DNA from 3 places in the Alteromonas sp. AWJ4_199 genome. Region 3 is predicted to be linked to each of the others. Evidence: predicted binding sites of a transcription regulator. Region 3 holds the regulator's gene; each other region holds the start of a gene.

Region 1 (11,504 bases), 1.3 Mb from region 3:
ATCAAGGTTAGGCGTTGCTCGTAGCGCTACCACCTGCTCCACCGGCTGGTGAGTTGGGCCGTCTTCACCTAGACCAATTGAATCGTGGGTGTAAACGAAAATTGCAGGTTGCTTCATTAGCGCTGCCATACGTACCGCATTACGTGCATATTCCATAAACATCAGGAAGGTTGCACCGTATGCCTTGAAGCCACCGTGAAGGGCAATACCATTCATCATGGCCGACATACCAAATTCACGTACACCGTAATAAATGTAGTTACCTGATGCATCGTTTGCTTCAACGCCTTTGCTGCCTTCCCAGATGGTAAGGTTAGAACCAGCAAGGTCGGCAGAGCCGCCTAATAGCTCAGGAAGTAGTGGACCAAACGCGTTTAATGCATTTTGCGACGCTTTACGTGAAGCGATATTTTGTGGGTTAGCTTGAAGTTCAGCGATGATAGCGTCTGCTTTGTCGCTGAAATCTGCTGGCAACTCGCCATTTACACGGCGTTTGAATTCTGCTGCAAGCTCTGGGTAGGCGGCTTCGTATGCAGCGAAAGCGTCATTCCACGCGCTTTCCGCGTTTGAACCTTTCTCTTTAGCATCCCAACCAGCGTAAATATCGTCTGGAATTTCGAACGCGCCATGGCTCCAGCCAAGCTTCTCGCGAGTAGCGACAATTTCGTCCTCACCTAGTGGTGCACCGTGACAAGACTCGGTACCTTCTTTATTAGGCGAGCCGAAACCAATGGTGGTTTTACAACAAATAAGCGTAGGTTGCGCAGCATTCGCCTGTGCCTTTTCAATAGCGGCTTTTACTTGCTCTGCATCGTGACCGTCAACGCCATCGATCACTTCCCAACCGTAGCTCTTGAAGCGTGCTGGTGTATCGTCGGTGAACCAACCTTCCACTTCGCCATCAATTGAAATGCCGTTGTCATCCCAAAACGCGATAAGCTTACCAAGGCCTAGTGTACCGGCTAGTGAACAGGTCTCATGTGAGATACCTTCCATTAAGCAGCCGTCGCCTAAGAATGCGTAGGTGTGGTGGTCAACAATAGTGTGACCATCTTTGTTAAATTGTGCAGCTAGTACTTTTTCGGCAAGCGCCATGCCCACAGCATTACTGATACCTTGGCCTAGTGGGCCAGTGGTCGTTTCAACACCTGGCGCATAACCGTACTCTGGGTGACCTGGCGTTTTTGAATGCAATTGACGGAAGTTCTTTAACTCTTCAATTGGCAGTTCGTAGCCTGAAAGGTGAAGAAGAGAGTACAGCAGCATCGAGCCGTGACCATTTGAAAGCACAAAGCGATCGCGGTTAGCCCAAGATGGGTTTGCAGGGTTGTGTGATAAGAAATCACCCCATAGTACCTGTGCGATATCAGCCATCCCCATTGGGGCACCTGGGTGACCAGATTTAGCTTGTTGAACGGCATCCATGCTTAATGCACGGATTGCATTGGCGAGTTCACGACGAGAGGGCATGTTGTCTCCTGATTTATTTTGTATCTTTTGTTTCGTATCTTAGCGGGCTAGCAGAGCTAGACGAGCGTAGAGATAAGGCGTTTGCTCTACTTCTTTATACGATTGAATGTGGCGTTATTCTTACCTATGCCACCTAACAGTTCAATGAGTTTTCATTGCCAATAGCGAAAGTAATAGTAAAAAATGGTCTATACGCTCACCAATGCGTATTAGCACGGTAATAAAAACTCTCTTACCTTTGCCTAAGTCTTTTTATTTTATACAAATAACCTTAATACTGATCGGGTTATGTCAACATTTCGTAACAAAGAGACTTTTAGACGTCTAGAAGTAAAGACTGGTATTTATAACTTGTTTTAGTACAATATACGACTATTTTGATAATTTAACGCTTACGGAGCATTTATGGCCACGCATTTATTCACATCCGAGTCAGTGTCTGAAGGACATCCGGACAAAATTGCTGATCAGATCTCAGATGCGGTTCTTGACGCTATTTTAGAACAAGATCCTCGCGCTCGGGTGGCCTGCGAAACGTATGTAAAAACCGGTATGGTTTTAGTAGGTGGTGAAGTCACCACTTCTGCATGGGTAGATATTGAAGAGCTTACCCGAAAGACAGTTAAAGAAATTGGCTACACGCACTCAGATATGGGCTTTGACGCCGATTCATGTGCTGTATTAAACGCAATTGGTAAACAGTCTCCTGACATCAATCAAGGTGTTGACCGCGCAAGCTTAGAAGAGCAAGGTGCAGGTGACCAAGGCCTGATGTTTGGTTACGCGAGCGACGAAACTGATGTATTAATGCCGGCGCCTATCACGTACTCTCACCGCCTTGTTCAAAAACAAGCGGAAGTACGTAAATCTGGTAAGCTAGACTGGTTGCGTCCAGATGCAAAAAGCCAAATCACTTTTAAATACGAAAATGACAAGCCTGTAGGCATTGATGCGGTTGTACTTTCAACTCAGCACTGTGATTCAGTAAGCACTGAAACAGTACGTGAAGCGGTAATGGAAGAAATCATCAAGCCTGTGCTTCCAAGCGAGTGGATAGACGGCAACACGCGTTTTCACATCAATCCAACGGGTCGATTCGTAATCGGTGGTCCAATGGGCGACTGTGGCTTAACAGGTCGTAAAATTATCGTAGATACATACGGCGGTATGGCTAGACATGGCGGCGGCGCGTTCTCAGGTAAAGATCCATCAAAGGTAGACCGCAGCGCAGCATACGCGGGTCGTTACGTTGCTAAGAACATTGTTGCAGCTGGTCTTGCCAAACGCTGTGAAATTCAAGTGTCTTACGCCATTGGTGTTGCAGAGCCAACGTCTATCAGCATCGATACTTTCGGTACAGGTGTGGTTGATGAGAAAACACTGGTTGCATTAGTGCGCGAACACTTTGATTTACGTCCATACGGCCTTATCCAAATGCTTAATCTTGAGCGCCCGATTTACCGCCCTACTGCAGCCTACGGTCACTTCGGTCGTGACGAATTCCCGTGGGAAGCAACAGATAAAGCGGAAGCGTTAAAAGCATCGATTTAATTCGTTAACCCTCTAACGCTTTTTGAAAACGCCGCTAGTTTGTTACGCTTTACATTGAAGCAATGCAACCTAGCGGCGTTTTTTGTTGAGTCTTTCAGGTGAGACAAGCTAGCCCCCTAAATTAAAAAAGGTAAAGCCTATTTCCATCCTTTGTTTTTGCAGCTATGCTTAAATAACGAACACACTATCGCTTGTAGTTTCTGGTTGTTTACAAGCCATGACAACAACAACTTGGGTTCTTCCATGAATGTAGTCTCTGGTACTCTTACAGCGTTCACGCTGGCTGTCTCAATAACAGCCTCACCCGTGTTCGCGGAAGTAAATAATACCCTCTACAGCCCAATTCAGTTTAAAAGCAAGAAGATAGCTCGGTGGCAGCTAAACAGTATGTACCGCGTTAAATCTACGACCGAAACCTACCTTTACGACAACACTTATACCTATCCAGCGGGCTCACAAGGTATGTTTAGCGCCAGCCGGCGTTTTAACACTTGGGTGCCGCAGAAGGTTTATGCGACCTACAAAACAAACAATACCGCTTTTCAACATTATGCTGAGTGGCTTTATTTACCCCACGATGTAGGTACTTTTACGCGATTAGGCTGGCTACTTGGCCAAAGCGAAGGGTTAAACATGGCCGTAGAGCTAGAGCATAGACAAATTGGCGAAGAAGAGAATATGGCGCTTTCTTTAGGTGTTAATTACCTATTCTAGGAATATCACTACCTTTAGCTTATCGAACGCCGCGACGTCAAAACTGTGCCTCCCTAATTGTAAAGGCAACACAGAATCACTTCTGAGTTAGCGCCATTGTTTTAGCATAGGTTTGCTGAATTATCATTGCATCAGAACTCGCTCGGTGACGCTTTACGTCTAGTTCAGCGGAAAGACTATTTTTTACGTCGTGCCAGTTATCCATTTGAGACTCACTCAATATATATTCAAGGGCGCGGCAGGTGAACGACATTTCAATTTGCGCAGCCGAGAACAGCTTTATCAGCCAAGGGTTATCTACCACCCATCCGTCGCTGTATACAACCGTATTCCCCAGAAAATTATTAAGCTCAACGCACACCTTATGAGGCTCCTCGCCTCGTGCCTGTAACATTTGTTGAGAGATGCCATGAAGCGATTCTGCTTTTGTATCCCAGTGTACCCAAGAGTCAAATGGCCTCAGTAGTTTGCACCATTTTGCACCATCATAGCGCACAATGCCTATTTCTATGGGGTAACTTGCCGCCCCAAATCCACTTGCTTCTACATCTATAATTGTAGGCAATGTTGTATTTCGCACTTATACTCCAAACTACTGTTCTCCTTAATTTTTAATAGTAAAAGAGAATACCTTCAACACAGGCACAGATGTTTTTAACATTCTAATTGCGCGCTGGGCCCTTGCATAGCTGCTCACTAAACAACCATTTAGCTTTACACTGTTTGTTCAATGACAGAATCGTGCCACATTGGTCTTTTTGCAGTAAAACAATAAACGTTGCCTCGTAAGAAACTGCTCACATAACGTACTAAATTATACTAAAGAATAGTGCGTAAATAAGAAAACGTTCAGCACATTGCTATACACTTTGAAGGGTAATCAACTAGGTAACTAACCCATGCGTGTACAACTTCTTCTAACAGCGGTTTTCTGCTTTATGTTTTTTATCAATTCATGCCGCGCTGACAGCACTCAAGAGCCTCTGATAATAGGTATAGATGCAGACCTTTCAGCAGTTGCTGTAGAGGGAGGTGTGGCTATTACCCAAGGTGTAGAGTTAGCCGTTGAAGAGATTAACGCAAATGGGGGGATACTTGGCCGTAAACTTAAAGTAATTGCGAAAGATCATCGAGGGAACCCCGCTCGCGGCATTCACAACATTGAGCAGTTTGCGAAAATGCCAAACTTGCTAGCCGTCGTCGGTGGAGTACACACGCCAGTTGTGCTTGCTGAGATCGATATTATACATAATAAAAATATTCTCATGCTGGTACCATGGGCCGCTGGTACTTCCATCATCGATAATAAGCATTCCCCCAATAACGTTTTTCGGGTCTCAGTACGTGACGCAGAAGCCGCTCCTTTACTGATTAACTTTGCAAAATCCAACGGATTGTCAAATGTCGCTTTGGTTCTGGAGCGCACAGGTTGGGGACGCTCAAACCTTGAATCATTAACGAAAGCGGCAGCGGAGCAAGGCGTAAACATTAGCGCCACTCATTGGATTAACTGGCAGCAGAAGAGTTTCTCTGAAGACATTGCAGCGATAAAAAATGCGAAAACAGACGGTGTCATATTAGTTACTAACGTACCCGAAGGCGCGGTCATCTTGAATGCCATGGCTGAGCAGGGAGTAAGCTCGCTTCCGGTAATTGCTCACTGGGGAGTAGCATCTGGACAGTTAGCATCTAAACTAGTTAACCCAATCAGCCACCACAACATTTCAGTTCTTCAAACGTTTCACTTCCACCATCAAGAAAATAACAAGGCTAAACAACTGTTAGAAGCCTATTATGATAAGTATGGTTTAATTGATGCAGCAGCTATTGAGGGTGTCACAGGTCTGGCCCATGCGTATGATTTAATTCATTTAGTTGCAATCGCTGCCGATAAAGCTGGTAGCATACAAATTAACGAGTTGCGCAGTGCCCTAGAATCGCTGAAAGACATCCAGGGTGCCGTAAAATACTATGAAGCCCCATTCACAAAAGAAAGGCATGATGCACTTTGGTCAAAGGATTATTTTATGACAAAATTTAATGATAAAGGCCACTTGGTAACAACGGGCAAGAAATAATGCAGCATGAACCTATGAGGCTGCGTTCTTTATTGCTTTCAAGCATGATCCCAAGGCTAGCGCTATTAATAGCAGTGCTGTCTATTACACTAGTTGCCCTTTCCTTTCATTTCATTGTTAAGCAAAGTAATGCCCTTCAGCAGCAGTCGGTAGAAGGGCTCGAGCAAGATATTAATTTCATTGTAAGCGATACAACTCGTCAGCTTGCTGATCTAGCGGCAAATGACATTATTATTAATTCGCTGGTTGATTTAGAACAGCGAGATAATTACTTGCCTATGTTCTTTCGCTCTTTAAACCTCACTCAAGCAAAAACCGTCGAATTTGCACTGTTTGACTTTGCGGGTAAAAAAGTTATCGAAAAAAACTGGAGTGCAACCCTACCTGAGTCGTTAAGCAATGCTTGGCGTCAGCAAACACTTGGCTCATCAAACACATTTTCTTCTGTATCTAAATACGGAGTAGTATTTAGCGTTCCCGTTTTACTCAATGGTGTCTCTGAAGGTGCCCTTGTTATGTATGTTGACAGCCTTCAATCACTTCTTGAGCCCTATCCTCGACTCACTAACCAATTAGTTACAGATTTAAGCGGAAACGTACTATTTAGTAGCGACCCCTCTTTAATCGCACTAAATTCAAGCTTTTTAGCGTTCAACCAAAGCGGCTATTCTATTAAGCAAACTAGCTGGAAGAATCTTCAATTATATAGCGTTAAGCCAACTATCAAGGCTTACAGAGAAGTTGCTTGGACGGGCATCGTCTTATTAGCAATGATCACAGGATTCATTTTCATTATTTTGCATATGGTGAGCATGACCGGAACGTTAGCTGAGCGAACCCTCTCAACGCTTTATGACGATATTAAAAACCGTCTTACCAGTGACAACACAACCTCTTTAAACGATGAATTGCAAGTGGAGGCAAAAGAGTTAGCCGACATTCGAGCCGCCTTCGATAAGCTTATTTGGGATCTAACCGAGGTCTCACTGTCTAACGAACAGTTTTCCAATGTATTAGAGTCGATGGGCGACATGCTGGTCGTGGTCGATCAGAATCAAGAAATTCTCATTTCAAATACGCGCTTCGATGCTTTTTGCGATGATCAATACGGTGAAAAGAGTTCGATTTTAAAACTTATAGTTCGGAAACTAGCGACACAACCGAGCGATGAGTTGACGCACTTTTCAGTAGATTCGGGCAAAGAGCGTTATATTCGCTGGACAAAAGCTTCGCTCGCTGACGTAAAGGGTAATATTCGTGGCGACATATATGTAGGTAGTGACGTTACCGAGCAGCGCGCATTAGAAAGCCATGTAAACATACTGACCCATGCGATGGATGAAGCAACTGTTTCGATTATTATTTCTGATGTCAAACGGGCCGGACAGCCAATTATTTATGTAAATAGTGCATTTGAAGAATTAACTGGTTATAAACGAAGTGAAATAATTGGGCAAAACTGTCGCTCCATGCAGGGTGATGAAACCAGTTTACAAACCGTTGATCAAATTCGCAAAGCCATTGCGACACGTGAGCCTATTGAAACTACACTACTTAACTACAGAAAAGACGGCAGCGCCTTTTATAACCGATTAAATTTAACCCCAGTCAAAACCAATGGCGAAGTGACGCATTACATCGGTTTTCAGCAAGATGTTACGCAGCAGCGACAAACGGAACAATACCTTCAAGAAGCAAGAGAGAAAGCCGAAGAATCTGCTCGATTGAAGTCTAGTTTCTTAGCGAGTATGAGCCACGAAATACGCACGCCTATACACGGCATATCTGGTGTTTTACAGCTAATGGCAAACTCTGAACTTACCGAAGAACAGAAGCATTACCTTTCTTTGGCGAAATTCAGCATTCAAGGCCTTTTACACATCGTAAATGACATTTTGGACTTTTCTAAAATTGAAGCCGGTCAGCTACAAATCGAAGATAACCCTTTCGATATTTTAGAGTCACTTGAGAACCTTCAGAGTCAGTACGCCATTATGTGCCAAGAAAAAGGCCTCGATCTACACTTCCACTTTGATCTACAGGGCTTCCACGTTGTGCAAGGTGATGATGTACGCTTCAGGCAAATTCTGTCGAACCTGTTAGGTAACGCCGTCAAGTTTACTGACGCTGGATACATTGAAGTAACCACTAGCATTAAACAAAACGCAGACGACAGCCTTACACTTTTATGTAGCGTAAAAGACACGGGAATAGGTATTGCGCAAGATAAGCAAAGCACTATTTTTGATGTCTTCACGCAAGAAGACTTATCAACCACCCGTAAGTTTGGCGGAACAGGTCTAGGTTTATCCATTAGCAAGCAGCTTTGTGAGCTTATGGGTGGCAACATAAAACTTGAAAGTGTAAAAGGACACGGGAGTACGTTCTCTTTCACTATTTCTCTTGAGCCAGCAGATGAGACTTTGCTAGTCCCTGTACATCACGCCTCTTCGTTAAAACAAAAAAAAGGTAAAAAGCGTAAAGTGCTCATTGTTGAAGACAACGATATCAATCAAATAATCGTGAAACAGCATCTGAGCAACCATACTACCCTTAGCGCCAAATCTGGCTTAGAAGCACTAGAGGCTCTGAATAAAATGAAGGTGACCTTTGATGTCATCTTGATGGATTGTCAGATGCCAGAAATGGATGGTTTTGAAGCAACTAAGCGCATTAGAAACGGTGAAGCTGGAGAGCGTTACCTCAACGTTCCAATTATCGCCCTGACCGCAAATGCAATGAAAGGTGATAAAGAGCGCTGTGTTGAAGCGGGAATGGACGATTATTTAAGTAAGCCCTTCGATGCTGAAGACCTCATCGACAAGGTAGATCACTGGGCCAGTGTCGAGAGGAATAGTGAATTGGTATAAAGACAAAGCTATGCCGTCGCTTTTCGGCCAAAGCGCTTTAAAGCTAGAGGAAACCTTACCGATTGGATAAAAAGACAGAGACTTACCAGCGTCATGCCAACCCACCCCACCGGTTTGAATACTTCACCAATTAGGAAGATAGCGAATAAGGTGGCTACCAGTGGTTCTATTAGCGTGATAAGCGTGGCTTTACTGGCTTCAGTAGTACGAAGACCATAACCAAAAAGCAAGTATCCAAAAAACATCGGCACTATGGCCATATAAAGTGAAACACTAGTGTGAATAGCGTTAGCAAATAGGTTCTGACCGGTAAACCAAAGTGAGGGCAGTAAGACAATCGCAGCACAGCCGAACAGCCCGGCCATAGCAGACTTTGAGTTTGTGCCAGCGTCAATGTGTTGCTTTGCCGCCCAGGAATATCCCGCATAAGTTAAACCTGCAATTAAACCCAAGATAACGCCGAACACCTGATCATCTTTAGTTGCTGAAAATGTATCCAGCTCTTTGCCCATGGCTAACATACCAATCCCAAACGCACCAAACACAAAACTAATAAACCATTTTAGAGACACGGGCTTTTTACTCAAAAAATACTCTAAAAGCGCAGCGAATAATGGCGCACTGGCGATAGAAACTACGGTGCCTATGGCAACGCCTGACAAACGCATTGAGCTGTAAAAGGCCAGCGGATAAATTGCAACACATACACTGCCAAACAGAAAGGTCAGTGGTGTAGAAAAAAGAATAGGTGCATCCTTTACCAGTGATTTTCGGGCACTAACACAAAGCAATACACCGCTCATCCCCATTGCAAAGGCACCGATTGCTAACGGACTGATTCCTGGGGCGAACTGAGCGGCAGTGCCTGTTGTCCCCCACAGAAAACTCGCGACAACGATTGCTAGCATACCTTTTAGAAGTTCATTTGCGCTCACTGATTTTTTCATTGCAGTTCTCTTATATGGCTTTTGTTTTGGGTTTTGGGCTTGGATAGGATTTACACTTTGAGCACTTTTCCACCAAGGATTGCGACAACTGCGGTATTTTCTTAAGCAATAAATGCAGCTCATCTAAAACAAATCATACCTAAACTATTACTGATGTAATTAGCCTGATAGACACTTGTTTTGACCTTTTAGACGCATTTTGAGGCCATAAGAACATTTAACAAAAATGAAACATATAAAAACAAAGACCGCACTTTACAACTAAAGTTGAAATATTTATCTCGCCAGATATAGAAATAGCCAAGTTTTTTTGCCACATTACGCCCTTGCCTAACAACAAAATAGAAACAACCAACCTGGATGGACTTATGTTTAAACTAGAAAAAACGTCGTTTCGACGAAGCACTCTAAGCATTGCAATAATGGGGCTGCTTAGCTCTGGCGCAATTGCACAGGACACACAACAAGCGGATGAGAAAAACTTTGAGCAAATCATAGTAACGGCAACAAAGCGTGCAGAATCCATTGAAGACATTCCTTTTTCAATCAACGCACAAACCCAGCGAGACTTTGAACGCAGCGGCGCGGGTAACTTAGAGGATGTAGCTAGAAATGTGGCAAGCGTCTCTATTCAAAATTTGGGGCCAGGCCAAAGCCAGGTTTCAATGCGTGGCGTATCGGCAGGGCAAATAGTGCGTGACCAACCAGGCGTTAAAGAGCAAGTAGGCGTCTATCTTGATGAAAGCGTTATTTCACTATCGCTGTTTACCCCAGATCTCGACCTTTTCGACCTTAACCGCATTGAAACCCTGCGCGGTCCGCAAGGTACGCTTTTTGGATCTGGCTCTATCGGCGGAACCCTTCGCTACATCACCAATCAGCCCGAGTTAGATACCTTTGAAGGTAAGTTTGAAGCTAATCTTAATAGTGTGACAGACGGTGGCGTGGGCGGTCATGTAAAAGGTATGGTGAACGTACCAATCTCAGATACAGTTGCTATGCGCGCGGTGGTATATCGTACCGATTATGCGGGCTTTATTGATGCCCTTGGTGAGAACGGCGCGTTTAGCGAAGACGTTAATGACGGCGACAGAACTGGCGGACGTGTAGCGTTCGTTATCGCACCTAATGATAAACTCACCATAACGCCACGACTTATCTACCAAGAACTCGAGATGAACGGGTTTAACAGAGAAGAAGTCTATAACGTGTTTGCAAACCCTTACACTACGACACGTCCTGCTATTCAATTGGGTGAGCGCGAACAGTACTTACTGCTTGAGGAAGGGTTTACTGACGAAACCTTAATAGCTGATGTAACCGCTGAATACCAAGCAGACGTTGCTGACTTTACTTTTGTTTATAGCTATACCGACCGAGATATATTGGTGAGCCGTGATGCCAGCGCGCTGTCAGGCTCAGTAAGTATCGACTTAGGTTTTCCGGATGCAGCCGTATTATTACCGTCAAATCTATTAGACAGAACCGAAGTAGAGCAAGATACCTTTGAGCTTCGCGCCGCGTCTAATGACGATGGCGCGCTAGACTGGTTAGTTGGCGCTTTCTACTCTTCAACTGAACGCGTTTACGATCAATCACTTCCTACCCCTGGTTATGATGCGTTTACAGATGCGACATTAGGTGAAGGCACGTCAGCAGCGGTTGCTAATGGCTTTGAGGCCGATTCGCCGTACAACGCTTATTTACCTTACGACTTAAAGCAGCTTGCTGTGTTTGGTGAAGTGAACTATCAAGTGAACGATGACTTTAAAATGACCGTGGGTTCTCGTTTTTACGATTATGAAGAAGAGCGTCAGTTTATCTCTGGGGGCTTATTTGCCAACGGCGACAACCAGACCGACTCTACACAATCA
Region 2 (11,504 bases), on a different contig from region 3:
CTTGCCTGTGCTTATGGTTACCGCTGAAGCGAAGAAAGAGCAAATTGTTGCCGCCGCGCAAGCGGGTGTTAATGGCTACGTCGTTAAACCTTTCACAGCAGCAACGTTAAAAGAAAAATTAGATAAAATATTCGAACGTTTAGGTTGATCCAGACGCTCAACAGATAAATGAGGTTTACTGGATGTCAATGAATGTAAACGTTCCAATATCGTTGGAAGAAGCAAAGCAACTTGTCACTTATCTTGAAGAGGGTGACAAGACCTCTGCTAATGCACTACTTGAAGCAGTCTCAATGAAAGAAAATGTTGAGTTGTTTGCTGAGGTAGGAAAGTTAACGCGTCAACTTCACGACGCATTGAACAACTTCCAAATAGACGATCGCATCAAAAATTTAGCTACAGACGATATTCCCGATGCACAGTCCCGCCTTACCTACGTAATTGAAGAAACTGAAAAAGCTGCTAATACTACTATGGACGCCGTTGAGGCGAGCATGCCGATAGCTGAATTGCTTTCGGAGCGAATCGAGAAGGTAATGCCAGAGTGGAAAAAGCTGATGAACCGCCAAATCGAGTTGGGTGAGTTTAAGGTTTTATGTGCAGACTTAGACGAATTGTTGGAAGACGGTTCGAATCAGTCAGCTAAACTTACACAGTTACTTACTGAAGTTTTGATGGCACAAGGTTATCAAGATTTAACTGGGCAAGTTATTCGTCGCGTAATTGACCTGGTTAAAGAGGTAGAAGAAAGCCTTGTAAACATGTTGACCATGTTTGGTGAGCGTGACGGTGCAGAACAAACTAAATCATCTAGCGTTAAGGCCGATAAGGTTGATGGTGTAGAGGCAGAAGGCCCAATTATTGATGCCGAAAAACGAGATGACGTCGTTTCAGGCCAAGATGATGTTGATGATCTTTTGTCTAGCTTAGGTTTTTAGGGGAGCGGGTGCATGTCGTTTGATGTTGACGAGGAAATATTACAGGACTTTCTAGTTGAGGCTGGAGAGATACTTGAACAATTACAAGAACAGCTCGTTGATCTTGAGAACAATCCTGAAGATGCGGATTTGCTAAACGCAATTTTTCGCGGTTATCACACGGTAAAAGGTGGTGCTGGTTTCCTTTCTCTTACTGAGTTAGTTGAAATTTGTCACGGTGCTGAAAACGTTTTTGACGTCATGCGCAATGGCCAAAGAACGCTAACGCCTGAGTTAATGGATATCATTTTGCAAGCCACTGATGTGGTGGTTGAAATGTTTGAGCGAGTGAAAGCTCAAGAGCCACTAGAGCCGGCGGATGCACATCTTGTCGACCTGTTACACAAACTCAGTCGCCCAGAATCTCCAGATGAAAACATTTTCGACAATGCAAGTGCACCCGAGCAAGAAGTTGTCGCGGCTGAGCCCGAGGTTGTTGCAGAAGAGCCCGAGCTAACTATAGATGAACCTGTGCCTGCTGCGTCAGATAGCAGTGAAAGTAGCGGCGGTATAGAAGAAATTACCGAAGACGAATTTGAGGCTCTTCTCGATGAGCTTCATGGAGGTGGTGCTCCAGGACAAGCTTCATCAACCAATACAGAACCCGCCAAACCGGAGCCTGAGCAAACGTCAGCACCAGCGGCGAGCACTGACAGTGATGACATTACTGATGAAGAGTTCGAGGCACTGTTAGATGACCTGCACGGAAAAGGTCAGTTTGGTGGGGACGAAAAAAGCGCACCCGAGGCTGCACAAGCGTCAACTCCGCCAAGCAGTGCAGGTGATGAAGAAATCACAGACGATGAATTTGAAGCGCTACTCGATCAGCTTCATGGCTCCGGTCAAGGGCCTACTAAACAAGGACCTGGTGCAACGGCACCTGAACCTCCTGTAGATAAAGCGGCCACCGAAGCTGTTCAAAAAGCAAAACAATCAGCGCCTAGTGCAGCGGCAGCGCCTAAGGCGAACCCAGCACCGAGTGCAGCAAAAACGAGCAAAGCAGCTGCGCCAAAAACGGCTGCCAAGAAAGATGATAAGAAAGGCGCTCCTGCTCCACCGCCTGCCGAGACGACGGTACGTGTAGATACCAAACGCTTAGATCAGATTATGAACATGGTCGGCGAGCTAGTTCTGGTTAGAAACAGACTGATAAGCTTGGGTATCAACAGCAACGACGAAAGCATGTCGAAAGCCATTGCTAATCTAGATGTAGTGACGGGTGACTTGCAAGGTGCGGTAATGAAAACCCGCATGCAGCCCATTAAGAAAGTTTTCGGGCGTTTTCCTCGCGTTGTACGTGACCTAGCAAGAAGCTTAAAGAAAGAGATTACCTTAGAGCTTGTGGGTGAAGAAACGGATTTAGATAAGAACTTGGTTGAAGCATTGGCCGATCCGCTTGTGCATTTGGTTAGAAACTCTGTTGACCACGGAATAGAAATGCCAGATGACCGCGCGGCCGCTGGTAAGCCTCGCATGGGTACGGTTCAGCTATCAGCATCTCAAGAAGGCGATCATATTCTTCTTACTATCGAGGACGACGGTAAGGGTATGGACGCGGAAAAGCTAAAAGAGATAGCTATTAGTCGTGGCGTACTAGACGCGGATGCAGCCGCACGAATGTCAGATGTTGAAGCGTTTAACCTTATTTTTGCGCCAGGCTTCTCAACGAAGACTGAAATTAGTGACATTTCAGGTCGCGGCGTCGGCATGGATGTAGTTAAAACCAAAATTAATCAACTAAACGGTACCGTCAATATCGATTCGCAACTTGGCAAAGGCACGCGATTAGATATTAAAGTACCGCTAACGCTAGCAATTTTACCTACATTAATGATTGTTGTAGGGAAACAGACCTTTGCGTTACCATTAGGTGCGGTGAACGAAATAATAAATATGGACATCAAGAAGACCAACACGGTGGATGGCCAGCTCACAATGATAGTTCGTTCGAAAGCAATTCCATTGTTCTTCCTTGGCGAATGGTTGATCCGAGGCCCCAAAAACATCGATAAAGAAAAGGGGCACGTAGTTGTGGTGCAAATTGGTACGCAGCAAGTTGGATTTGTCGTTGACGCGCTCATAGGCCAAGAAGAAGTAGTTATTAAGCCCCTTGACGCATTGCTACAAGGTACGGCGGGTATGGCTGGTGCAACAATTACTTCAGACGGTGGTATCGCACTAATTTTAGATGTTCCGAGCCTGCTAAAACGGTACGCGCGTAAACCCATCAAGTAAGGCGATGAATTAACGGGAATGATAATCCATGGTCTTTAAAGTCCTAGTCGTGGACGACTCGACCTTTTATCGCCGTCGAGTGCGAGAAATTCTCGATGGCGATAGAGAGCTTGAAGTTGTTGGAGAAGCGAGAAATGGGCAAGATGCATTAAACAAAGCGGAAGCACTTAAACCAGATGTAATAACCATGGACGTTGAAATGCCAGTTATGGATGGTATTTCAGCCGTTAAGGTTATTATGGATAAACGTCCAACGCCAATTTTGATGTTTTCCTCGCTAACGCACCATGGCGCACAGGCTACGCTTGACGCGCTAGAAGCCGGCGCCCTCGATTTCTTACCAAAGAAGTTCGAAGATATTGCGCAAGACAGGAAAGATGCTTCGCGCTTACTTTGCACTAAAGTTAGGTTAATAGCGCGAAGAGGGCTAGGTGTAAAGCGTCCTTCTCTTCGCACAATGGAAACTCGAAAACTTCCTGACAACGCGCCAAAGCAAGCTTTTTTCAAAACATCGGGGTTGCTATCTGGTCACAAAGATGCTGATAAGCAACCTACTGTTTCTTCAGTAAGAGCAACCGGGAAAAAGTACGCATGTTTAGCGGTAGGGGCGTCCACGGGAGGGCCGGTTGCACTGCAAAAATTGCTTTCCCCCCTGCCGGCAGAATTCCCTTACCCTATATTGTTAGTGCAGCATATGCCCGGAACTTTTACTACTGCATTTGCACAGCGTTTAGATAGCAATTGTAAAATTAAAGTAAAAGAAGCAGAGCATGGCGATATCTTAATGCCTGGACATGCCTACCTTGCTCCTGGAGGAAAGCAGATGCTGCTTGAAACAATTGGCAGCAATAAGCGAATTTCCATCGTTGATGCCAGCCAATCTGATAAGGTGAGTTACAAGCCAAGCGTTGACCTGACGTTTAGCTCATTAGCTAAAGTCTATGGAGGCGACGTACTTGGTATTATCTTAACGGGAATGGGTGCTGATGGAAGAGAAGGGTGCCGGTTACTCAGAGATAAAGGCGCGACTATTTGGGCGCAAGATCAAGACTCATGTGTGGTTTACGGAATGCCTCAAGCTGTCGCTGTGGCTAATATATCCAGTAAAAATATCAATATTGACGATATGAGCAGTTGCGTTCAAACCGAAATGCGATAGCAGTTTGAACTGTAATGGAACAGTAATTATGAAAGTGTGGACTGTGGCAAATCAAAAAGGCGGAGTAGGTAAAACTACTACAACCGTAAGCCTTGGCGGCTTGCTTGCTCAAAAGGGCAAACGAGTGCTTATGATTGACACTGATCCTCACGCATCGCTCAGTTATTACTTTGGTATTGATGCAGAGGCGACAAGTCATTCTGTTTACGACATTTTTATTAATTCTAATCAGATTACTGCCGATAAAGTAATGGACTGTCTCAGTCCTACAAAGCTCGACAATTTATATGTGCTACCAGCGACCATGGCTCTGGCAACCTTAGATAGAACAATGGGCAGCGAACAGGGTATGGGTTTAGTGTTAAAAAAAGCACTCGCAAAGATATCCGATGAATTTGATTTTGCTATCATCGACTGCCCTCCTGTTTTGGGTGTGTTAATGGTCAATGCGCTGGCGGCTTGCGATAAGGTAATTGTTCCGACGCAGACAGAGTATCTGGCCCTTAAAGGCTTGGATAGAATGATTCGTACTATGGAAATCATGGGGCGTTCGTTAGATAAGTCTTTTGACACCCTAATCATTCCTACTATGTTTGATAAACGTACAAATGCCGCACTGGCGTCGAGAAAGCGATTAATGAATGATTACGGTGAGCGTGTTTGGGAGGGGGTCATTCCGGTGGACACTCACTTCAGGGATGCTAGTTTGGTGCAGCTTCCTATCTCTGCTGCTTACCCAAAGACAAGAGGTGTAAATGCCTACGATAAACTGTTAGCCGTATTGGAGAAATAACAAGACCATGAGCAAGCAATCGCCATTTGCCCGTGAAGAAGTAATGGAGGCATATTTAGACAGTCTTCTGAAAGAGCCTGAAGCTCCTGAGGATGTTACTGCGCGCACGGCAAGACTGCTTGAGCAAGCCTCTCAACAAATGGCTGAGTCAACGCTTGTTTCTACAACTAGCGAACCGCTGGCCAATGATGAAGAAGTGTTAGTACAAGAGGTCTCTTCGTTAATTGAAAGTCAGAATTCACAAACGAGTGTAAGTGAAAAACAGGATTCGTTCGCTGACGTCCCTGCTCAAACGGAACAAGAAAGTGAGGTTGATACTCCCGAGAAGTTAAAAACTCCACTAAAGGATACTCTCGGTTTTCGCTTTCAGGCGCTATTCTTTGAGGTGGCTGGGCTAACACTTGCGGTACCCTTAACATCGCTAGGTGGCATCCATCAAATTGAAAAAATAGGCCCTTTATTTGGAAAACCTGACTGGTTTATGGGGGTAATGTTGCACAGAGAGTCTAAACTAAATGTTGTTGACTCTGCAAAATGGGTAATGCCAGAAAAATACAACGAAAATCTCGCACAATCGCTTAACTACCGATATCTTATAATGTTAGGAGAGAGTGCGTGGGGACTTGCAAGCGAAAAGCTTGTAAACACGGTCAATTTGACTGCCGATGACGTAAAATGGCGCGAGTCCACAGGTAAGCGTCCCTGGTTAGCAGGGATGGTTAAAGAAAAAATGTGCGCGTTAATTGACGTTGAAGAATTAATATCTATGCTTAACAAAGGCTTAGACAGTAACGACCAGACGCCATAGTATTGGGAGCCAGGTTCATGAGCGACGAAAGAATGAATAGTAACGCTACCGACAGCAACGACGAAGTCCTTCAATGGGTGACGTATCGCTTAGGTGAAGAAACTTACGGTATCAACGTAATGCAAGTACAAGAAGTATTGCGCTATACCGAAATAGCCCCTGTACCCGGTGCGCCTGATTATGTACTTGGTATAATCAACCTGCGCGGTAACGTGGTAACCGTCATTGATACCCGGGCGCGTTTTGGGCTACCCCCGACGGAAATCACGGACAATACACGCATAGTGATCATTGAGTCTGACGAACAGGTTGTTGGTATATTGGTGGATAGTGTGGCCGAAGTGGTGTACTTGAAATCATCAGAAATCGACAGCGCCCCTAACGTTGGCACTGAAGAAAGTGCCAAATTTATCCAAGGCGTTAGCAATCGTGATGGCGAACTGCTTATTCTTGTCGATTTGAATAAATTGCTAAGTGACGAAGAGTGGGATGAGCTTAGCAATATCTAAAAATAAATAGGCGACATGTATTGTCTATGTCGCCTCCATTTCCCCAAGGGTTATGTCCATGGAATGGCAGCTTGCTGCACCTACCTTAATTGAACTTATTTTGTGCGGCTTTATCGTTGTGCTTGCTGTTACGGTAAGTATTCTATATTCGCACGTTAAGCAGTTACGTACAGCTCTACACGATAACGAGCAAAATAGTGCTTCCGCAATTGCACGAGCAGAAGCGCTCGCTAAAGATGCAAATAACCAACAAACTGAGGCGCAAGCACGCACATTGGTCATTACTCGCCACATTCAAGAGCTAGACGAAAAACAAACTGATATTGAAAATCAGCTTCGAGAGCTCAAACTTCAAGATCCTTCCCTACGCCTATATCAACGTGCTGCAGACTTAGTTAAGCAAGGTGCCAGCATCGACGAAATTATTGAGGCCTGTGACATTCCTCGCGCTGAAGCTGAGATGTTAGTGATGGTGCATAAGCAAAATAGCTAACGTTTTCCCACCAAGTAAAAAACGTTTAGACGTCTAGACGTAAAGATGTTGACATATCGCCAGTTATAGACACAATACAAATATTGTAATTTATCACTGGAGCCCTCTATGCCAATTCGTATTCCTGAGCAGTTACCCGCGCAGAATGTACTACTAGGTGAAAATATTTTTACCATGGACATGGACAGGGCTGCCAATCAGGATATTCGTCCTCTTGAAGTCGGTATTCTTAATTTAATGCCGAACAAGATAGAAACAGAGGTACAGTTACTTCGTCTGTTATCGAACACGCCGCTGCAAATAAACGTGGATTTAATTCGAATTGATAATCAAGCGCCGAAGAATACCCCGCAATCGCACATGGATGCTTTCTATCACGACTTTTCAGCAGTCGCGAACAAGAAATACGATGGACTTATAGTAACCGGAGCACCTCTTGCGCTTATCGATTATGAGGAAGTGAAGTACTGGGAAACCATGACCACCATACTGGAATGGGCGCAGCGTCACGTGAACTCAACCCTTTACTTATGTTGGGCTGCTCACGCCGCCATGTATCACTTTTATGGTATTACTCGTGAGATCAAAGATGAAAAGTTTTCAGGTGTCTTTAAGCATAAAGTAAACGATCCTCATAATGAACTATTAAGAGGTTTTGACCCCACGTTTCACGCTCCCCATTCTCGTTACGGGCATATTGATACTTCGCTGTACAACAGTGTTGATGGGCTGAGCGTTGTGGCAGAATCTGATGATGTAGGCGCTTATATTGTAGCGTCAGAAGACAAGCGTATGGTGTTTGTAACGGGTCATCCAGAGTACGATCCAGATACGTTAAAAGACGAATATTTACGAGATATTGCCGCGGGACAAACGCCGTCAATGCCGAAAAACTATTTTCAAGGGGATGATCCAGCCAAGTCTCCTATTGTACAGTGGCGCTCGCACGGCAGCCTATTGTTTACAAACTGGCTGAATTATTATGTCTATCAGACCACGCCTTACGATTTAAGTCAGCTTGCTGAAAAGTCACAGCCAAAGAGGTAGCACGTGAGCCAAAGATCACATTCAAACGCGCAGGCAACGCTTACAGAAGCCGCTAATAAACGCATTCTAATTTTAGACGGTGCGATGGGCACTATGATCCAGCGCCATAAGTTGGAAGAAGAAGACTATCGCGGGAAGCAGTTTGCCGACTGGCACTGCGACGTAAAGGGCAACAATGATCTGTTGGTCCTTACTCAGCCAGATATTATTTACCAAATTCATTGCGATTATTTTGAAGCTGGTGCGGATATTATTGAAACGAATACGTTTAACGCCACTACTATCGCTATGGCCGATTATGACATGCAGGCCCAATCGCGGGATATTAATTTAGCCGCGGCTAAATTAGCGCGTAAAGCTGCCGATGCATTCACAGCTAAAACCCCCGAGAAACCCCGTTTTGTTGCCGGTGTATTAGGTCCAACAAACCGCACGGCGTCTATTTCACCTGACGTTAATGACCCAGGTAAGCGCAATGTCACCTTTGACGAACTAGTGGAAGCGTACAGTGAGTCAACCGAAGCCCTTATTGAAGGTGGCGTAGACTTAATCATGCTTGAAACTATATTCGATACGTTAAACGCGAAAGCAGCTGCGTTTGCCGTGGAGTCCGTATTTGAAAAACTGGGTAGGGCTTTACCCGTGATGGTATCAGGTACTATCACCGATGCTTCAGGGCGTACGCTCTCTGGTCAAACCGCAGAAGCGTTTTATTACTCAATGCGACATATTAGCCCATTTTCCTTCGGCTTAAACTGCGCATTAGGCCCAGATCTATTGCGTCAATACGTAGATGAAGTAGCCAATGTTAGTGAGTGCTTCATATCCGCACACCCTAATGCAGGCTTACCTAATGAATTTGGTGAATACGACATGGAAGGTCCAGAGATGGCCGAGCACATCAAAGAATGGGCGCAGTCAGGGCTAGTAAATATCGTAGGTGGCTGTTGTGGCAGTACCCCAGAGCACATTCGCGATATTGCCAACGCGGTCGAAGGTATTGCGCCACGCAAGCTACCCGAATTTGAACCTAAAATGCGTTTGTCAGGCCTAGAGCCGTTTGTACACTAGGAGGGCATTATGAGCGCAGAATTTTCAACATTTATCAATATCGGTGAGCGCACTAACGTTACAGGTTCTGCTCGCTTTAAACGTCTTATTCTTGAAGGTGATTATGAAACCGCACTTGATGTCGCAAGACAGCAGGTAGAAAACGGTGCTCAAATCATCGACATTAATATGGATGAGGCCATGCTTGATTCAAAGCAGGCCATGATCACCTTTTTAAACCTGATTGCCTCTGAGCCAGATATTAGCCGAGTTCCCATTATGATCGACTCGTCTAAATGGGAGATTATCGAAGCCGGGCTTAAGTGTGTGCAGGGCAAAGCGATTGTTAACTCGATTAGCTTAAAAGAAGGGGAAGAGATCTTCTTAAACCAAGCCAAGCTAATAAAGCGCTATGGTGCTGCAACCGTAGTGATGGCGTTTGACGAGACCGGCCAGGCCGATACACAAGCCCGCAAAGTTGAGATTTGTCAGCGTAGCTACAAGCTACTGACAGAAGAAGTCGGCTTTCCACCTGAGGATATTATTTTTGACCCCAACATCTTCGCAGTAGCGACGGGTATTGAAGAGCACGATAACTACGCGGTTGATTTTATTGAAGCTACCCGTGAGATACGTAAAACCTGCCCGTACTCTCATATTTCAGGCGGCCTTTCTAATATTTCATTCTCGTTCAGGGGCAACAACCCAGTGCGCGAGGCTATGCACTCGGTGTTTCTGTACCACGCTATTCGCGCGGGTATGGATATGGCTATTGTGAATGCAGGTCAGCTAGAGGTATATGACGAAATACCTGCTGAACTTCGAGATGCGGTTGAAGACGTGATTTTAAACCGCAGAAGTGATGCCACTGAACGCTTACTCGATATTGCCCCTAATTATCAAGGCGATGGAAAGGCTGCCGCGAAAGAAGATTTAAGCTGGCGCGAGCAAGAAGTAAATAAGCGCTTAGAGCACGCGCTTGTTAAGGGCATCACCGATTACATTATTGAAGATACTGAAGAAGCGCGTCAGCAAGCTGAGCGTCCGTTACACGTTATCGAAGGGCCATTAATGGACGGCATGAACGTAGTAGGGGATTTGTTCGGCGAAGGTAAGATGTTCCTTCCTCAGGTGGTAAAGTCGGCTCGCGTTATGAAAAAAGCGGTAGCCCATTTACAGCCATACATTGAAGAAGAAAAGTCAGACGATGCTAAAAGCAACGGTAAAATTCTTCTCGCTACGGTAAAAGGTGATGTTCACGATATCGGTAAAAATATCGTAGGCGTGGTACTTCAGTGTAATAACTTTGAAGTGATTGATCTTGGCGTAATGGTGCCAGCGGCGACAATCTTACAAACCGCTAAAGATGAAAACGTTGATATGATAGGCCTGTCGGGCCTTATCACACCTTCACTAGATGAAATGGTTCACGTTGCCAAAGAAATGGAGCGTCAGGGCTTTGATATCCCGCTGCTTATTGGCGGGGCGACTACGTCTAAAGCGCACACTGCGGTAAAAATCGAACAAAATTACCACGCGCCAGTGGCTTATGTTCCAAACGCAAGTAGGGCAGTAGGCGTATGCCAGCGTCTTCTAAACAAAGCGTCTCGTGATATTTACGCGCAAGAACTGGCAAAAGAATACGACACGGTACGCGAACAACACGCCCGTAAAAAGCCGCGCAGCAAGCCGGTGACATTAGCTCAAGCCAGAGAAAACGCTTTTAAGCCAGATTTTACGACTTTACCAGTAAAACCTGCGAACCTAGGTGTAACACCGGTAACCGCTGATTTGGCTACGCTGCGCAACTACATTGATTGGACGCCATTTTTCTTAACCTGGTCTTTGGCAGGCAAGTACCCACGTATACTTGAAGATGAGGTGGTGGGAGAGCAGGCACAGTCACTGTTTAACGACGCCAACGCCATGCTGGATAAAATTATCGAAGAGAATAGCCTTCAGGCGAAAGGCGTTATCGGCTTGTTTCCTGCCAACCGCGTTAATGACGATGTTGAAATTTATACCGATGAGTCGAGAAACCAGATTCAAGGTGTTGCCCATCACTTGCGTCAGCAAACCCTAAAAGACAAATTCGCTAATTATTGTTTAGCAGACTTTGTAGCTGAAAAATCCAGCGGCATAAATGATTATGTGGGCGCTTTTGCCGTCACCGGCGGTATAGGTGAAGACGAGCTTGCTGATAGCTATATTCAGACTGGCGATGACTACAATGGCATTATGGTTAAAGCGGTGGCAGACAGGCTTGCCGAAGCGTTTGCGGAATATCTGCACGAGCAAGTGCGTAAGCATTACTGGGGGTACGCCGCTGACGAATCACTAAGTAACGAAGAACTTATTCGCGAAAAGTACCAAGGCATTCGACCGGCACCAGGCTACGCCGCGTGTCCCGAGCATACTGAAAAGCAGCTTATT
Region 3 (9,515 bases):
ATAAGGCATCGATAGTTCATTACTTGTTTTATCAAATGGTAACTGCGGGCGGCCTTGGTGGCAAAGTTTAATGCAGGTTTAAAACAACAAAGGCGCATTGATTGCGCCTTTTGTGGAGTGAATCATGCAAACATGACATCACTCTTGTGATAATTGTTATTTATTAAACGCCTGGACGCACACCTAGCATGTGACAGATAGCATAGCTCAACTCACTGCGGTTTAAAGTATAGAAGTGGAAGTGTTTTACCCCTTCTTTAGCCAGCACTTTAACTTGGTCCATAGCAATGTTAGCGCCTATTAAATTACGGGTTGCTTGGTCATCGGCATCAAGGCCGTCGAACATTTTGTGCAACCATCCAGGAACATGAACATTTGTGAAACCAGCAAATTTAACCAGTGTTTGGTAGTTGGTTACCGGCAATATACCCGGAACGATATCTAAGTCGACACCTGCTGCGGCAGCGCGGTCTCTAAATCGAAGGTAAACACTCGTATCAAAGAAGAATTGAGTTATTGCTTCTGTGGCACCTGCTTCTGCTTTGCGTTTTAGGTTTAGTAGATCAAACTGCGCATTTGGTGCTTCAGGGTGCTTTTCTGGGTAGGCAGCGACAGAAATATCAAAATCGGCAACGTCTTTTAGTAAGGCAACAAGGTCAGAGGCATACATTTCTGTTTTTTCTACTCCTGACGGTAAGTCGCCGCGAAGTGCAACAATACGGCGAATGCCTGAATCCCAGTAGTCTTTTGCAATTTGCTTTAATTCATCACGGCTTGCGTCGACACAGGTTAAGTGAGGAACGGCAGCAACGCCTGTTTGCTGTTGAATACGTTTTACCACATCGTGGGTTCTGTCACGCTCACCGCTATTGGCGCCGTAAGTAACCGACATGTAGCTTGGCTTTAACGGTGCTAGGCGTTCAACCGACTTCCACAGGGTTTGCTCCATGGCTTCCGTTTTAGGCGGAAAGAATTCAAAAGATACATCAATATCACGCAGCTCCGACAGGGACTGGTTTAATGCATCGATACCTTGTGCGTAAGAAACCATGGTTTATACTCTCAAAAATGTAATCTTATAGACGTTTAGACGTCTAAATTAAAGAATATATGTCTAGACGTCAAGAGGTTTACACTGCTCAATTGACCTTTTCGTGAACTTGTTTAGAATTTCTCTTCATAATATAAAAAGAGTAGACCGAGTTAGTACAATGGCAGAATGGAACGGTAAATATATTCACCCCTACGCAGAGCATGGGAAAAAGAGCGAGCAGGTAAAGAAAGTCACTGTTTCTATACCTATTAATGTGCTTAAAGCACTTACTGATGAGCGTACCCGCCGCCAAATCAATAATTTGCGTCACGCCACTAATTCGGAACTGTTGTGCGAAGCATTTTTACACGCGTTTACTGGCCAGCCATTGCCTAACGATGATGACTTGCGTAAAGACAATCCTAATCGCGTGCCGGCTGAAGCTAGGCGTATTATGGAAGAAATGGGCATTGACCCAAGCTTCGAAAATGATGTGTCTGAAGACGACTGATATTTAGTATTAAAGAGAAACGGCGCTGTGTTGTAAGGCTTTACTAGTTTATAGCCTACAACACAGCGCCGTTTTTTTATGTACTTGTATTCTTTAAGCGCACTTTTTAGCAAATATTGGTTGAGCGTTAACCCAACCTTTTTTAGCCTTGTGCGCCAGAACTTTATTTTTCTGGGCTTTCAGGTACTCGTGCAACACCCGACTCAATAGCCGCCTTAGATACCGCGGTAGCTATACGCTCGCACAGACGTGGGTCCATAGGTTTAGGAATAATATACTCCTTACCAAATGTCAGACTATCGCTTTTACTCGCGGCCAATACTTCCTGTGGTACAGGTTCTTTCGTAATAGCACGAAGAGCTTCAACCGCCGCCACTTTCATCTCATCATTAATGGCTGTAGCGCGAACATCTAAAGCACCGCGGAAAATAAACGGAAAGCACAGCACGTTGTTTACCTGATTAGGATAGTCTGAGCGGCCAGTAGCCATAATTAGGTCTTTACGCACTTCGTGAGCAAGTTCAGGCTTTATCTCAGGATCTGGATTAGAACATGCAAATACAATTGGGTTTTCAGCCATCAAAGAAAGCGCTTCTGGCGGTAAAACATCAGGGCCTGATACACCGACAAAGATATCTGCGCCTTCCATTACATCTTCAAGGGTGCGCTTATCAGTATTGTTAGCAAACAGCTTCTTGTGCTCAGTTAAATCTTCGCGACGAGTGTGGATAACGCCTTTTCTATCTAACATGTAGATACGCTCACGCTGGGCACCACACTTAATCAGTAGCTCCATACAGGCAACCGCTGCTGCTCCGGCGCCCATGCAAACAATTTTAGCGTTCTCTATATTTTTGCCCTGAATCTCTAGAGCGTTAAGCATACCTGCTGCGGTTACAATAGCGGTACCATGCTGATCATCATGAAATACTGGAATTTTACAGCGCTTAATGAGCTCTTGCTCAATTTCGAAGCATTCAGGTGCTTTGATGTCTTCTAGGTTAATACCGCCAAACGTATCAGCAATATTCGCCACGGTATTAATGAACTCTTCGGTCGTACGATGCTTTACTTCAATATCAATGGCATCTAGACCAGCAAAGCGTTTAAACAGAAGTGCTTTACCTTCCATTACTGGCTTTGAAGCTAATGGGCCTAAATTACCTAAGCCTAGTATCGCAGTTCCGTTACTGATAACCGCAACCAAGTTACCTTTGCCCGTATACTTGTAAGCGTTATCTGCATCCTCGGCGATTTCTCTCACCGGCTCGGCAACGCCCGGACTGTAGGCAAGAGCAAGGTCGTCGACGCTATCGGCTGGCTTAGATAGCTCTACGCGAATTTTTCCAGGTGTGGGTTTGGCGTGATAGTCGAGTGCGCGTTGTCTAAAATCTGACATGTAAAAAGGTATCCTTAGATGTAGGGTTCATCGGTATTTTTGTTCACGCTCTGTAGCTATTTTATTATCGTTGTAGTTATAGATAGATAAACATAAGCGCGTTACAACTAACTAATGACAAAAGTGATTATAAATAGTTGTTAGCACTAGTGTGGTACGTTGGAAACTGCAGACCTAGCGTTAACTCTTCCTGATTTCCCTAACATATCGCTGTTGATATAGGTCTAACATTTAGACCTGAATTTATATCCAAAAGCGCCACAAGCCTTAGCAGTTAAGCATTATTCATAAAATTAATGCTCACTATCAAGGTGCCGTTCGCAACTCTAACACAGCCAATCACTGTGTACATATCTGATCAGAATTTTCAATTACCAATGTAGGGTAGGCATACTAATTAGACCAGTAAAATAAGTCTATAATTGTCATTCATAAAATTTATTTTTAAGTCTCACTTCATTTTGAAGGTGTATTATAGGCGCGGGTGCTAAGATGCTTATCGATTTATATTCGAAAAAACAGTATTGGATAATATTTCACAAAGATAGACCTCTTTATTTTCACTATTGTTTTTCTGATAAAATACGATAAATGGCCTCTCAAACTCGTTTTGAAGACAAAGAATATGACAGAGAAAAAACTAATCGCAGTGCTAACAGATGTGTGTGAAAACGTAAAATCTGACGATAATGGATTCGTATGGCTTACGCATTTAGGACCTTGGAAAGCGCCGAAAGTTATTGCCGTATTTAATACGGAGCAAGAGAAGCAGCAAGCATTGATTAACGGTTGGGATATGGACTTCATAAACCAGGTGAATATAGCCCTTGAATTTATTAAGTCTAGTCCAGCTGGAATTTATTTCGACAGTGAGGAAGCGTGTAAAAAACAAAGTAGAGGGGACTGGGAAAAGCACTTGGTAAGAGTCGAAAACCTTCATTAAGCATAATGAGCGCTTTGGTCTCAAATGTACGCGATATTGATATGATCAATTAGCTTTGATTAGAGGCGCTTGCATAAGTGGAAGCTATTCAATGTTAGTCTACTAACGTGAATAGTTATCTCTGGACAATAAAAAAGCGCCATGAAGGCGCTTTTTTCGAACTCGATATCAGGCTTACTTTTTGCCCAATGCACCGAAACGCTTCTTGAAGCGATCAACACGACCACCAGTATCAACGTTACGTTGCTTACCAGTGTAGAATGGGTGACATGAAGAACATACGTCTAGGTTAATGTCTTTACCAAGCGTAGAACGAATCTTCATTACGTTACCACATGAGCAAGTAGCTGTGATTTCTTCGTATTTAGGGTGGATATCTTGTTTCATTGGGTTACCTCAAATAATAAGGCCGTATCGCTATACAACCCGAAGTCGCACACCATACGTTACTTAGTTCAAATGATAAGTCGTTCAAAGAACAACCCATCGCAAAAAGAGCGGCGCATAATATAGGATGGATGTGGCATGATCAAGTGGTTTTTGCCCAATTGTTAAACAAAGCAGCTTGGCAAGAAGGCTACCCAAGAGAGCTAAACGAAAAACATTCCTTTTATGCTTTAACGTAAAGTATGTTTAAATATTTGTCTTTCAAGGCTAGGCCCATTAGCGTCAATAGTAAAATTGTGCGCTATAGCAAAATGTGTAGCTAACTGTTAGCAGCGCAAACTGCTGTAATATATGGGTCTGCAAGTAGCTTCAGTATTATTAGTTTCAATATAAGAAGCTTAGTAAGCGCATTACGCGCTGTAACAGCCATCAAATAAGGTAGAACGTTCGCAATGGCCTTTATCCAAGTTGCCGTGCCAGTGCCACTGCGCCAACTTTTCACATATACCCACGATAACGTACTCAGTGCGGGTGTCAGAGTGATTGTGCCTTTTGGCCCACGCAAATTGGTGGGTGTGGTCGTTGAAACCCTCCAAAAGCCTGAAAGTGAAATTGACAACGTCGACAAGTTAAAAGCTATCGAGTCGGTACTTGACGATAGCCCCATTATAGATGATGTGTTGCTGAAAATGGCACAGTGGCTGTGGCAGTATTATCACCATGCGCCGGGTGAAGTACTGCACGCCATGTTGCCTGTTTTATTACGCAAAGGCGAGTCGGCGGCTCCCACACCACAAGACATGTTAATGCTTACCGAAGAAGGTGTGCAAACGGCTGCAGAAACGCTATCGCGAGCACCTAAGCAACAAGCTTGCTTTGCTGCACTGGCTGGTGGAGCCTTATTAGCGTCGCAAGCGCGAAAGCAGTATGGTGCTCCTGCAGTTAAAGCGCTTGTTGAAAAGTCTTTGGTACGTATTGAAGAAATAACACCTGAATTTAAGCCAGGCAGCTGGCTTGCCTCGTTATCGCTTTCTGAAAAGCCAATTCCAGACACTGAGCAGTCAGTTGCCATTGCTGCGCTTAATCGTCAGCAAGGTAACTTCGCGGTAAGTTTACTTGAAGGGGTTACCGGTAGCGGTAAAACGGAAGTGTACCTTCAAGCCATTGAACCCTTACTGCGCGAAGGAAAACAGGTGCTTATTCTTGTACCAGAAATTGGGCTTACACCGCAAACCGTGTCACGCTTTGAGAAGCGCTTTGGCATTGCGGTGGGCGTTTTACACTCTCAGCTCTCTGATAAAGAAAGGTTAAACGTTTGGCAGCGGTCTAAAGCTGGCGAACTTGGTATTATTATTGGTACCCGCTCGGCTATTTTCACGCCATTACATAATCCAGGTATGTTGATTGTGGATGAAGAGCACGACGAGTCGTTTAAGCAGCAGGATGGGCTGCGCTACCACGCTCGTGATTTAGCTGCCATGCGTGCCAAGCAGCATAAGATTCCTCTTTTGCTAGGCAGCGCCACGCCCGCGCTTGAAACACTTAATAATGCGTTAAGCGGCCGCTATGCTCATTTACAGCTAACCAAGCGAGCGGGAGGTGCGAAAAGCACCCATCAGCATGTGTTGGACGCGCGCGACCAACCTATTCATTACGGCATTTCACAAGGCCTGTTAACGATAATGCGTCAGCACATTAACGCAGGAAATCAGGTGTTGGTGTTTGTAAACCGAAGAGGTTATGCGCCAGCGCTACTCTGTCATCACTGCGGTGAGACCGCAATGTGTAAGCGTTGTGATCGCCCTTATACCGTGCACAAAGCCCAAAACCGGTTACAGTGCCACCACTGCGGTGGCATGCGTTCAATGCCATCAAACTGCGAAGCGTGCCATCACAATGAATTAGTTACCGCAGGTACGGGGACAGAGCAAGTTGAGCAAGGGCTAGCAAGCTTATTTCCCGGCGTTAAACAGGTAAGAATAGACAGCGATACTGTGCGGGGTAAAGACAAGCTTCACCAAACCCTTGATGCTATTAATCGCCAAGAGTACCAGTTGCTGGTAGGAACCCAGATACTATCAAAGGGTCATCACTTTCCTCATGTCACTCTAGTAGCAGTGCTAGATTGTGATGGTGCCCTTTTTAGTGCCGATTTTAGAGCGCCAGAAAAGCTCGCTCAGCTTGTTACTCAGCTTGCTGGAAGAGCGGGGCGCGCCAGTAAACCTGGTGAAATGTGGCTTCAAACCCATAATCCTCATCACCCTTTACTACAAGATTTAGTGCACAATGGCTATGGGCATTTCGCGCGACACGCTTTAATGGAGCGTAAGGCAGCAGGGTTACCCCCTTTTATTAGCCAGTTTGTTATTCGCGCAGAGGCTACCGATAGCAGTTTGGCTTATCGCTTTCTACAGGAAAGTAAGCAGGTGTTTAATCAACAGCACGCCATTGATATAAACGGTCCGTTTCCTTGTTTAATTGAAAAGCGGCAAGGCAGGTTTCGGTTTATGCTGGTATGCAGCCATGAAAAGCGTGCGCCGCTTCACAATGCACTGCGTTTGGCACTGCCATTTTTACAGGCGTTACCACAGGCTATGAAGGTAAGGTGGTCGATTGATATCGATCCTACCGATTTCAGTTAGCTTGTTAGGTAGCAATACGTTAAAATTTTAGCAAGGTTGAAGAGGCTGAAACACCAGCCCTTCTAATAGACTTGGTATATGACGTTTTCTTACGCATACAAACAACGATAACAAGTAGGAATATTGCCGACTATGGCTCAACGCGATTATGTCTCTCGTGGACGCTCTCCTCAAAAAAAGAAGCCCGCTGGTAAAGGTAGAAAGCCGGCGACAAATACGCGAACAAACGCACAAGCTAACGCCCCAGTTTCTGGGAAGCTTCCTATCGTGCGTCTTATAGGCATTTTCGCTTTAGTGATTGGCTTCGGTGTATTTTTATGGTCGATAAAAGACAATGTAGAGGATGACGTAGATACTCAAGCTTCACGACCTGTTGCCCCGACAGAAGAGTCTTTACCTGAGTTGCCTGAAGAAGAATGGGAGTACATTAAGACCCTGCCAGGGTATGAAGTAGAAGTTGAAGTAAGAGAGCAGGAAAAGTCTGACAAACGCTATCTTATGCAGTGCGCCTCATTTAGAACCCGGGCCCAGGCTGAAGAGATGAAAGCTAAAATTGCATTTCAGGGTTTAGAAGCTCTTATCAGACACAGCACCGGCAGCAATGGCGATTGGTTCCGCGTTATTCTTGGCCCATATGAATCTAAGCGCGATGCGGAAAAAGCCAAGCATAGTCTGCGTAAGGTAAACATTGCCACATGCCAAATTTGGTACTGGAATTTGTAGCAGTTCATTGTAGGTGACACTTAATGCGCTGCATAGCGCGTAGCGGAAGTATGTATTTACAAGGAAGTATCAATGGGTTTTGCCATCACCGAACAACCAGATTACGCCGCTTATAGCATAGAAGAGCTTGAAGACGTTCTGGAAAATATCGATAAGCAGGCCTTTCCAGAGCGCTATCAGGCAGCGAAGAACGAGCTCGATTCTAGGCGAGCTACGCTGCCATTTGATGATGCGGATAGCGCCCTTCAAGACGATCACATTTCTCGACCCAAATGGTCTGAACTACACCTGATCACACGCATATCGAACATTACCTTTTTGGTACTTATCGGCGCTTTGTTTGTAACGGTTTTCACCAATTTTATCGTGATCAATGCTTGGCTAGACAATTCGAATTGGGCCATTGCTCTTCTCACTGTTGTTTATAGCGCCTTTTATTACCTCACTATTTTCGTTGATAAGCGACACGCACAGTTTGTGACTAAAGATTTGCGTGGAAAAATGACGTTACTTGGTATGCCGCTATTAGCCTTTTTCTTATGTTTTAGTTTCGTTGATACGGCATTGCCCTATACGCTTCACTTAATGTCCGACAAACAAGAGATAGAACGAAAATTTGCTTATGAAAAAGGAAGCGGCTCTAAACACTGTCGACACTCACTATTGCTAAAAGAGAGCGGAGCTTTGTCCGATGGGCGCTTATGCTTAGGGGAAAGCGAGCACAAACGCCTACCGAACAGAGGTTGGGTGTATGTAAAAGGTTATGAAAGTAGTTTTGGTTTTGACATCGAAAGTTATCGATTTCGCTAAGCCCAAATAGTAGGTACCTCTGAGCGCACATTCTTTTGTCTCACCCTTGAAATTAAAAAGCCTTCCCCCACTTATTTGTTATTGAATTATTACGCTGCTGCCTTAGTTCCGCGAAAAAGGTACATATAAAACGCAGCAGCGCCCAGCTAAACGGGGAAATAACGTGACAACGATTGTATCTGTACGACGTGGGAATCAAGTGGTAATGGCTGGTGACGGACAGGTATCACTAGGCAACACCGTAATGAAAGGGAATGCGCGCAAGGTGCGCCGTTTGTACCACGACAAAATTCTAGCGGGCTTTGCGGGCGGCACGGCCGACGCGTTTACGCTATTTGAGCGCTTTGAAGCCAAGCTTGAAGCGCACCAAGGCCATTTAACCAAGGCCGCGGTTGAACTTGCCAAAGACTGGCGGACCGATAGGGCGTTACGCAAACTTGAAGCCCTGCTTGCTGTAGCCGATGAAACAGCGTCATTCATCATTACCGGTAACGGTGACGTAGTGCAGCCAGAGCAAGATCTTATCGCGATTGGCTCTGGTGGTAACTATGCACAAGCGGCAGCTACTGCACTTTTAGACAATACCGAGCTAAGCGCTAAGGAAATTGCTGAAAAATCGCTGACCATTGCCGGTGATATTTGCGTATTTACTAACCATAGCCAAACGGTTGATGTACTAGATTACTAAGTAATAGCGAACGCTGTTATTGGCTTGTTGTCGCTCGTTTGCGTAGCAAGTACAACAAGTATTGTTAGAAAAGGGTTTATTCATGTCTGAGATGACACCAAGAGAAATTGTTCACGAGTTAGACCGACACATTATCGGTCAACAAGATGCCAAGCGCGCTGTATCTATTGCACTTAGAAACCGCTGGCGTCGTATGCAGCTTGAGCCTGAGCTGCGCCAAGAAGTTACCCCAAAAAATATTTTGATGATTGGTCCAACGGGGGTGGGTAAAACCGAAATCGCTCGCCGTTTAGCTAAACTTGCTAACGCGCCCTTCATTAAAGTTGAAGCGACAAAGTTCACCGAAGTGGGCTATGTGGGTAAAGAAGTTGAAACCATC

Evidence for each region. The regulator MetJ, encoded in region 3, represses methionine synthesis genes. The targets are predictions, from matches to a motif close to TAGACGTCTAGACGTCTA.
Region 1: a site for MetJ is predicted at 1,788-1,805, ahead of metK (methionine adenosyltransferase). Genes of this name have one in related genera too.
Region 2: a site for MetJ is predicted at 7,001-7,018, ahead of metA (homoserine O-succinyltransferase MetA). Genes of this name have one in related genera too.

What each region holds. Positions count from the first base shown of each region.
Region 1 covers NZ_JBSWUR010000001.1:1,456,846-1,468,349, forward strand. Annotated here, with positions in the region: gene tkt (transketolase) at 1-1,470, opposite strand, end outside; gene metK (methionine adenosyltransferase) at 1,876-3,021, shown strand; gene ACXAER_RS06355 (hypothetical protein) at 3,265-3,735, shown strand; gene ACXAER_RS06360 (3'-5' exonuclease) at 3,812-4,315, opposite strand; gene ACXAER_RS06365 (ABC transporter substrate-binding protein) at 4,635-5,813, shown strand; gene ACXAER_RS06370 (hybrid sensor histidine kinase/response regulator) at 5,813-8,683, shown strand; gene ACXAER_RS06375 (DMT family transporter) at 8,692-9,630, opposite strand; gene ACXAER_RS06380 (TonB-dependent receptor) at 9,999-11,504, shown strand, end outside.
Region 2 covers NZ_JBSWUR010000003.1:182,965-194,468, reverse strand. Annotated here, with positions in the region: gene cheY (chemotaxis response regulator CheY) at 1-148, shown strand, start outside; gene ACXAER_RS17940 (protein phosphatase CheZ) at 183-938, shown strand; gene ACXAER_RS17935 (chemotaxis protein CheA) at 951-3,212, shown strand; gene ACXAER_RS17930 (protein-glutamate methylesterase/protein-glutamine glutaminase) at 3,241-4,371, shown strand; gene ACXAER_RS17925 (ParA family protein) at 4,400-5,164, shown strand; gene ACXAER_RS17920 (chemotaxis protein CheW) at 5,172-5,972, shown strand; gene ACXAER_RS17915 (chemotaxis protein CheW) at 5,990-6,481, shown strand; gene ACXAER_RS17910 (DUF2802 domain-containing protein) at 6,540-6,974, shown strand; gene metA (homoserine O-succinyltransferase MetA) at 7,083-8,021, shown strand; gene ACXAER_RS17900 (homocysteine S-methyltransferase family protein) at 8,025-9,092, shown strand; gene metH (methionine synthase) at 9,102-11,504, shown strand, end outside.
Region 3 covers NZ_JBSWUR010000001.1:2,779,007-2,788,521, forward strand. Annotated here, with positions in the region: gene metF (methylenetetrahydrofolate reductase) at 164-1,051, opposite strand; gene metJ (met regulon transcriptional regulator MetJ) at 1,212-1,544, shown strand; gene ACXAER_RS12200 (malic enzyme-like NAD(P)-binding protein) at 1,708-2,943, opposite strand; gene ACXAER_RS12205 (hypothetical protein) at 3,569-3,886, shown strand; gene rpmE (50S ribosomal protein L31) at 4,061-4,273, opposite strand; gene priA (primosomal protein N') at 4,726-6,915, shown strand; gene ACXAER_RS12220 (SPOR domain-containing protein) at 7,048-7,638, shown strand; gene ACXAER_RS12225 (hypothetical protein) at 7,711-8,448, shown strand; gene hslV (ATP-dependent protease subunit HslV) at 8,612-9,136, shown strand; gene hslU (HslU--HslV peptidase ATPase subunit) at 9,219-9,515, shown strand, end outside.